One region of the Proteus columbae genome, then DNA from elsewhere that is predicted to be linked to it. Evidence: predicted binding sites of a transcription regulator. Region 1 holds the regulator's gene; the other holds the start of a gene.
What was found. The regulator PurR, encoded in region 1, represses purine synthesis genes. The targets are predictions, from matches to a motif close to CANGCAAACGTTTGCNTG.

Region 1 (4,565 bases):
GCACTACAAGAAGCGTAAACTAATACGTTACCTGTGTAGAGAGGGGATTTTAGTAAAGTCGTAAATGAAGCGGTAGATTGGTTTTCATCAGTGACTGATTTTTGTTTAATGTTTTTTAGCATTAATGTCGGTAACATTAGAACTAATGTTACAGCCATTAACACCATGAAAATCATACGCCAGCCACCGTGATTTAATAACGAAGCACCGATTAAAGGTGCAAGTGCTGGTGATAATGCAACCAGTGGCATAATTAAAGCAAAAACGTGCTGAGCGCGAGATTCATCAAAACGGTCGATGACAAGAGCTTGCCAAATAACAGCGGCAGAGCAAACGCCGAAAGCTTGTAGGAAGCGCATAGCAAGTAAGCCAGTTGCACTCTCAACCCACAGCATACCAAGACAGCCTAAAGAGAAAAGGCTTAAACCAATAAGTAGAATAGGCTTACGACCGACTTTGTCAGAAAGAGGTCCCCAAAGTAATTGAGCAACAGCAAAGCCAAATAAAAAGATACTTAAGCTATTACTAATAGCACCTTCGCTGATAGAGAGTTCACGCTGCATCATACCAAATGCAGGTAAGTACATATCAATAGCTAAGTAACCTAGCATACTCAAACCCGCTAGGTACACCATAAAGCTCATAGGTGTTTTTGATTGTGTGGAAGTTTTAGAATTCATTTTATTTTCTATGCTATGTGATGTAGAACATTTTATGTATTGTAACTAAGACCTATTTTACTTGTGAAACGGGAATATTTGGTTAATGCTGTGAAAAATTTTCAAAGGAATAAACTCTATGTGGTCAGAATACTCTTTAGAAGTTGTTGATGCAGTTGCAAGAACAGGAAGTTTTAGCTCCGCTGCTCAAGAATTGCACAGAGTGCCATCCGCCGTTAGTTACACTGTTCGGCAATTAGAGGAATGGCTTGCCGTTCCTTTGTTTGAGCGCCGTCACCGTGATGTAGAATTAACCGATGCAGGTAAAATTTTCATCAAAGAAGCACGATCTGTTATCAAAAAAATGAATGACACTCGGCATCTTTGTCAACAAGTTTCTAATGGGTGGCGCGGTCAATTTAGTATAGCAGTTGATTGCATTGTTAAACCTGAAAGAACACAACAACTTATTCTCGATTTCTACCGCCATTTTCCTGATATTGAGCTGTATGTCTACCCTGAAGTGTTTAATGGCGTATGGGACTCCTTAGTTAATGGTCGTGTTGATTTAGCGATTGGTGCAACAAGAGCCTCACCAATTGGTGAACGTTATAGTTTTAGAGATATGGGATTTATGCCTTGGCGCTGTGTTTGTCATGTTGATCACCCTTTAGCGAAAGCACAACATCCATTAACGGATGATGAGATGCGACCTTATCCAAGTTTATGCTTAGAAGATACTTCACGCAGTTTACCAAAGCGTGACACTTGGGCGCTAAATAATCAGCGTAGAATGGTTGTTCCGACATGGGATATGGGGCTTGAATGCTTGTTAGCGGGATTATGCGTAGGAATGGTGCCTTGGCATCGTGCTGAACCTTTAATTGAACAAGGTAAGCTGGTTACTTTACAACTGGCACAACCATTGCCAGACAGCCCATGCTGCCTGACGTGGGTCGATAAAAGTGAATCACCCGCTTTGACATGGTTGTTAGATTATCTTGGAGATAGCCAAACCTTAAATGAGGAATGGCTTCGCTAGAAATCAGATAGCCGAATAAATCTGAATTAACGACGGTAGTCAATAAAAGGACCGTCAGCAACTGAACGGCGCTCAACTAATCGTGGATGAACTTCGATTGTTTGGGCGTCTTCGCGTTTGTTGACGATGCGATCAAGCAACATTGACAAAGCCATTTGACCTAAACGCTCTTTTGGCTGGTGGACTGTGGTTAATGCTGGCGTAAAATAACGCGCATTACGAATATTGTCGTAACCCACAATGGAAATATCGAAAGGAACACGTAAACCTAGCTCATCAGCGGCACAAATTGCGCCCATTGCCATCACATCACCACCACAAAAAACAGCAGTAGGGCGATGTTTTTGATTTAGCATCTGATACATGGCTTTATAACCAGATTCTGGCTCAAAGTCGCCTTGTACAATCCACTCATCTTTTACTGTGATTTTTGCTTCTTCCATGGCTTTTAAGAAACCTTGTAAGCGACCACCACCGGTATTACGTTCTAATGGACCAGGGATAATACCAATATCACGATGACCACGTTCAATAAGGTAACGACCCGCAATATAGCCACCATGAAAAGCATTATCGATAATCGTATCGGTAAAGTCACCACGCGCCTTACCCCAATCCATGACAACCATTGGAATATTACGATAGCCTTCTAACAGTGTCAGAAGGTGATCGGGGTATTCAGAACACATGACTAATAACCCATCAACACGTTTTTGTGCCAGCATCGCTAAATAGGCTTTTTGTTTATCGAGGTTATTATGTGAATTACATAAAATCAGTGTGTAGCCTTTGCTATAACAACTATTTTCAACAGCTTCAATCACTTCAGCAAAGTAAGGAGCTTCACTGGACGTGGCTAACAGGCCAATAGATTTGGTGTGATTGACTTTTAAACTACGCGCAACGGCACTAGGCGAATAATTTAATTCTTTTATAGCGGCCCAAACTGCTGCCCGTGTGTTCTCAGCAACAAAACGTGTTTTGTTGATCACATGAGAAACAGTCGTGGTTGATACGCCTGCGCGTTTTGCCACGTCTTTTATTGTTGCCATGGTGTGGAAAACTCCTGACCTTCATTGGTCTCTTTTATCTAATTTTATGGTTTAACTGCCAGTATAGTCATACATAGGGCAAACACTGGCAATAATTTAGCGATTAGCTGTGAATTTTGTATGATCTAGCTCAAAAGTGAAAGTATTAATCAATGTTATAAATTGTGCACTAGTCGCTATTTTAGCAAATTTTGATATGTGATAATAATTAACCATGACAAGGTTATGGTTAAAAAAGTGTATTATAATCATTTTGAGGGAGAAATAGATGGATACGGATCTGAAATTTGGTTTGAGTACAGCAGTAGCAGCGCTTGTTATGATTGTTTTATTTTCGACTATGTTGTTCTAATCACTGCTTTATAGAATATCCGATCAATTTAAATAATAGATTATCGAATATCTGAATATAACAAAGGGCTCAAGGCCCTTTGTTATTTTGTCACCAAAAATGAATCTCAATCACTCACCTTTGATTATCAAGCTCAATTAAGCAAGGTTAGCTTCAACAAATGACCAGTTAACCAGTGCCCAGAACTCTTCTAAATATTTAACGCGCGCATTACGGTAGTCGATGTAGTAAGCATGTTCCCATACGTCTACTGTTAACAGTGGTTTGTCTGCGCCTGAAACTGGAGTAGCAGCATTAGACGTGTTAACAATCGCAACTGAACCGTCTGCTTTTTTAACTAACCAAGTCCAACCTGAACCGAAGTTTTTAGCTGCCGCATCATTAAATTGCTTTTTGAACTCTTCAAAAGAGCCGAATGCTTTGTTGATAGCATCAGCAACTTTACCTGTTGGTGCGCCGCCTGCATTTGGTGCTAAACAGTTCCAGTAGAAAGTGTGGTTCCATACTTGAGCTGCATTATTAAAGATACCACCATCAGTAGATTTGATGATTTCTTCTAAGGATTTGCTTTCTAAATCAGTACCTTTAACCAGGTTATTTAAATTGGTTACGTAAGTTTGGTGGTGTTTGCCGTAGTGATATTCTAAAGTTTCTTTAGAGATGTGTGGCTCAAGAGCATCTAACGCATAAGGTAATTTTGGTAATTCGAAAGACATTGCGTACTCCTTTAAACTATCTATTTCGGGTTTTGTGCCTGAAATCATTCCATCAAAATCATTTGAATTGATAGAATGAGGCAAATGAATCACTAAGTTGTTACTATTTTGCTAATTATTTTAACAAAAATCTGCTGAAATAACAGCTAAATATCTTTTATCTATAGTTATAAGCCATATAGATTAATTATACTCATAAGAGTATATCCCACAGAGCAACTCGTAAAGCAGTAAAATATCGACTGTGTTTAGAGCCTATATCCTCTGATTGTTGCATTTTCTGCTTACTCTATCATCAGTGTATACATCATTTTCACTACGACTAAGAATAGAAATAATGCAAATATTTGGCGAACTCTTGGAATAGGTAGGCGATAAGCAACTTTTACACCGACAGGGGCGAAGAGAATGCTGGTAATGCTTATTCCAATAAAGGCAGGTAAATAAACAAAGCCTAAATAATAGTCATCAATATTTGTTTGATTCCAACCATAGATAATACCCATGATTGTGCCAATGGAAGCGATGATGACACCAATCATTGAAGAGGTTGCAATACATTTGCGTGTATTAAATCCCCAATGACTTAAAAGAGGAATGGTGATAGTCCCACCAGCAATGCCGATAAAGCTGGATATAAAGCCAATTAAAGAGCCACCACTGGTTAATGCCGGTTTTGAAACAACAGGATCTTTCACATTTTCTATGCGTTCTGCTTCTTTCTTTTTGGTTAATAATCCATAG
Region 2 (4,565 bases), 930 kb from region 1:
GCCATGGAATGTTAGTTGCTGGTCTATTATGTGTTTTACTGTTCTCTCGTTTATTTGGAATGGGAATACTTTGGCATAAATTATTGGGTGAGGATTATAACCGTGCTGTTAAAAACATGGTGGAAGAGGGCAGTGAATTATTTGGTTATACGCTCTGCTTAATTAGTGTTATTTGGTACGGTCTTTCTGCTAAAGATCATGTTATTCCTGCGGCGATTGAAAATAAATATCGATCATAAAAAGGCAGTGAAATAGCTAATAAAAACGCCGATAAATATAACTCTATCAGCGTTTTTTTTATTCAATTTAAAATCGAACTTTAATGAAAGTATTTTTACTGTAAATCTTGTGTAATAACAGCATGAGGACCAAAACATTCATAATGAAGTTTTTCACTATTAATACCTAATTCAATAAGTTGCTTAGCAACAGATTGCATAAAAGGTAATGGACCACAAAAATAGAAATGCATATCAGGAATAGTTAACCAATCTTCAACTTGTTTTAATGTCATTAAGCCTTCGAATTGATAATCTTTATTTTGCACGTCTTCCGCTCGTGGCGTGCGATACCATATCGCTTGTTGATAATGTGAAAGTTGATTGCCGACTTGATTAACTTCATCTTTAAAAGCATGAACACCACCATGTTCAGCTGCATGTAACCAATTGATATTAGCTTTATGAGCTGAAAGTGTGTGTAACATAGATAGCATTGGCGTTAAACCCACACCTGCTGAAATTAAGGTTACAGGTGTTGTTGGTGACACATCTAAATAGAAATCGCCCCCTGGTGCGGCGACTTGTAAAGTATCACCTTCTTGAATATGGTCATGCAGAAAATTCGATAAAATACCTTTATCTTCGCGTTTTACTGCGATGCGATAGGTTTTATTATTTGAAGAGTGAGTTAATGAATATTGACGTATTTCTTGGTTTTCAAGATGTTCATCACGGATATAAATGCTTAAATATTGCCCTGCTTGATAAGGAGTAACCGCAAGTCCATCTTCAGGCTCTAATTCAAAACTGGTAATTACATCACTTTGTTTTACTTTATGTTTAACTTTAAAGTTTCGTAATCCTCTCCAACCTCCATTTGTTTGTTCTTTTTGTTGATAAATTTGTTCTTCGCGATTGATAAAGACATCAGCCAATATTTGATAAGCCGCCCCCCAAGCATCTAGCACTTCTTGCCCTGGATTAAACATCTCATCAATTGTTGCTAATAAATTTTCACCGACGATGGGATAGTGTTCAGGAAGAATATTTAAACTGGTGTGTTTTTGTGCAATTTTTTCAACGGCAGGCAAAATGGTGGCTAAATTTTCAATATTCGTTGCATAAGCGCATATCGCATTAAATAAAGCTTCACGTTGTGCACCACTGCTTTGATGGCTCATGGTGAAAATATCTTTTAATTCTGGGTGGCGAGAAAACATTCGATCATAAAAATGGGCAGTTAACGCAGGGCCTGTTTTAGCAATGAGGGGAATTGTTGATTTAATTGTCGCGATAGTTTGTGCATCTAACATAATTGCTCCTGAAAAATTTTCAGTTTATTGTGAATTTTTATAAATTGTATTTTATATGCAACTTATCTCTTTTTGAGTATTTTGTAAATCTCTGTTTTTATTTTTTAACAAAAAATCTCAATTCTTAGAGAATGATGCGGGGTGTTTGCAAAATAAGGCGAGATGCACCTCAAAAAGAGGAATAAGTACAGGATAAAATGAGGTTGTTAAAAAGTAATAATATGCTGTTATAGTTGGATGGCAAACGATTGCGTATTTTTTCATTAGGGGCTATCTCAATGAAGAAAAAGAGTTTACACTGTATGCCATTCTTTCTCCCGCATGGGAGTTTGTCTTTAGTGAAGTTAGCTGAGTCAGGAGATGTGAATGTTAAAACGTGAAATGAATATTGCTGATTACGATCCAGAATTATGGAATGCAATGGAAGGTGAAGTGACTCGTCAAGAAGAGCACATCGAACTTATTGCTTCTGAAAACTATACCAGCCCTCGTGTTATGCAGGCGCAGGGATCTCAGCTGACAAATAAATATGCTGAAGGCTATCCGGGTAAACGTTACTACGGTGGTTGTGAGTATGTGGATGTTGTAGAGCAACTGGCTATCGATCGTGCAAAAGCATTATTTGGTGCAGATTACGCTAACGTACAGCCTCACTCAGGCTCTCAAGCGAATGCCGCTGTCTATATGGCATTATTAAAACCAGGCGATACCGTTTTAGGTATGAACCTAGCGCAAGGTGGTCACTTAACTCATGGTTCACCAGTTAACTTTTCTGGTAAACTGTATAACATAGTACCTTATGGTATTGATGAATCAGGTAAAATTGATTACGAAGATATTGCTATTCAGGCTAAAAAACATCAACCAAAAATGATCATCGGTGGTTTCTCTGCTTATTCTGGTCTGGTTGATTGGGCTAAAATGCGTGAAATTGCAGATAGCATTGGTGCATTCTTATTTGTTGATATGGCACACGTAGCAGGTATGGTTGCTGCTGGTGTTTATCCTAACCCAGTCCCTCATGCACATGTTGTTACAACAACAACTCACAAAACCTTAGCAGGCCCACGCGGTGGTCTTATCCTTGCTAAAGGTGGCGACGAAGAGTTTTATAAAAAACTGAACTCTGCTGTATTCCCTGGCTCTCAAGGTGGCCCTTTAATGCATGTTATTGCAGGTAAAGCGGTAGCATTAAAAGAAGCTATGGAACCAGAATTTAAAGTTTATCAGCAACAAGTTGCTAAAAACTCGAAAGCAATGGTAGAAGTTTTCTTAGATCGCGGTTATAAAGTAGTGTCTGGCGGAACTGAAAACCACCTGTTTTTATTAGATTTAGTCGACAAAGATATTACAGGTAAAGATGCAGATGCTGCACTGGGTCGTGCAAATATCACTGTTAACAAAAACAGCGTACCAAATGATCCACGTAGTCCATTTGTAACTTCTGGTGTTCGTATCGGTTCTCCTGCGATTACGCGTCGTGGTTTTAAAGAGGCGGAAGCTCGTGAATTAGCCGGTTGGATGTGTGATGTCCTTGATAATATCAATGATGAAGCGAACATTGAGAAAGTGAAACAAAAAGTCTTGGATATCTGCGCTAAATTTCCAGTTTACGCATAAGTTTGTAACGATATAATAAAACCCGTTGTACAAGCCCGCTTCGAGAACTTGTTCTTGGCGGGTTTTTTTGCATCTTAAAAATGGGGGATTGGATGGTTATTCCATCAACATTGTGGCTTGCCTTAGATTATTTTACCTATTTCTTTTCATACGGCATCTTTTTACCTTTTTGGTCCATATGGCTAAAAGGAGAGGGTGTCGATCCGGCAATGATAGGTCTGTTATTAGGTGTAGGTTTAACCGCACGTTTTGTTGGTAGCCTAATTTTAACGCCTGCGGTAAAAGATCCGTCAAAACTTATCACTGCATTGAGATTATTTGCTTTTCTCTCATTACTTTTTACTGTTGCATTTATGATGGGTAGCCATTGGGCATGGTTATTCTTTGTGATGACAGGATTTAACGTTTTCTTTTCACCTATGGTGCCTTTAGGAGATTCTCTAGCAGGAACGTGGCAAAAACAGTTTCCTTTTGATTATGGAAAAATTCGCGTTTGGGGTTCAATCGCTTTTATTATTAGCTCATCATTGCTAGGTGTTTTAATTGATGCTTTTGGGCATCCCATTATTCTTTATGGATTGATTGCCAGTACTTTTGCACTATTCCTGACATCTATGCTCCGCCCTAAAGTTATGCCACAGGGTAAAGTGAAAAAAGCAGAACACAGCAATGTGTCCTTTATGAAACTCATTTCAGATGGGCCAGTTTGGCGTTTTCTGTTATGTGTCTCTTTACTGCAAGGCGCACACGCAGCGTATTATGGTTTTAGCGCGCTTTATTGGGAAAAAGCAGGGTATGACACCGCAACAATCGGCTATCTTTGGTCATTAGGTGTGGTTTCAGAGGTGGTTGTTTTTATGCTGAGCCATCGTTTATTCCGTCGTTGGAGCGCAAGAAATCTACTTTTACTTTCTGCTTTTGCTGGGCTTTTACGTTGGGGATTAATGGGGAGTTTCACCGCATTACCCGCGCTTATTGTTGTGCAAATCTTACATAGTGGTACGTTTACAGTATGCCATTTAGCCGCTATGCGCTTTATTAGTGCGCGTCAAGAGCATGAAATTATTCGCTTGCAAGCCGTTTATTCTGCTTTAGCAATGGGAGGAAGTATTGCGATTATGACGATAGTTTCAGGTTGGCTATATGAGAAACTGCCAAATCAAGAATCATTAATTTTCTGGTTAATGGCCGCATTAACTATTCCTGCGATGTTTATAAGACCTCAAGTTAAACCTCAAAATAGTTAACTTGTTCTACATAAGAAAAAGTTGACTAGTCCTGATATAGGTTGACAACTTTTCAGGCATAAAACGCTCGATGTACTTCATCGGGCGTTTTATAGTTTAACGATAAGTGTGGCCGTTTTTCATTATAGAGTTGGATTGATTCTTCTACTAATTTTCTTGTTTGT

Region 2: glyA (serine hydroxymethyltransferase) is a predicted target of PurR. The motif match lies at 1,772-1,789, and genes of this name have one in related genera.

What each region holds. Positions count from the first base shown of each region.
Region 1 covers NZ_CP043925.1:1,777,081-1,781,645, forward strand. Annotated here, with positions in the region: gene punC (purine nucleoside transporter PunC) at 1-680, opposite strand, end outside; gene punR (DNA-binding transcriptional activator PunR) at 799-1,701, shown strand; gene purR (HTH-type transcriptional repressor PurR) at 1,728-2,753, opposite strand; gene F1325_RS19560 (YnhF family membrane protein) at 3,022-3,105, shown strand; gene sodB (superoxide dismutase [Fe]) at 3,243-3,821, opposite strand; gene F1325_RS08620 (sulfite exporter TauE/SafE family protein) at 4,106-4,565, opposite strand, start outside.
Region 2 covers NZ_CP043925.1:2,705,146-2,709,710, reverse strand. Annotated here, with positions in the region: gene F1325_RS12980 (hypothetical protein) at 1-239, shown strand, start outside; gene hmpA (NO-inducible flavohemoprotein) at 335-1,534, opposite strand; gene glyA (serine hydroxymethyltransferase) at 1,901-3,154, shown strand; gene F1325_RS12965 (3-phenylpropionate MFS transporter) at 3,247-4,401, shown strand; one part of gene F1325_RS12960 (IS3 family transposase) at 4,454-4,565, opposite strand, start outside.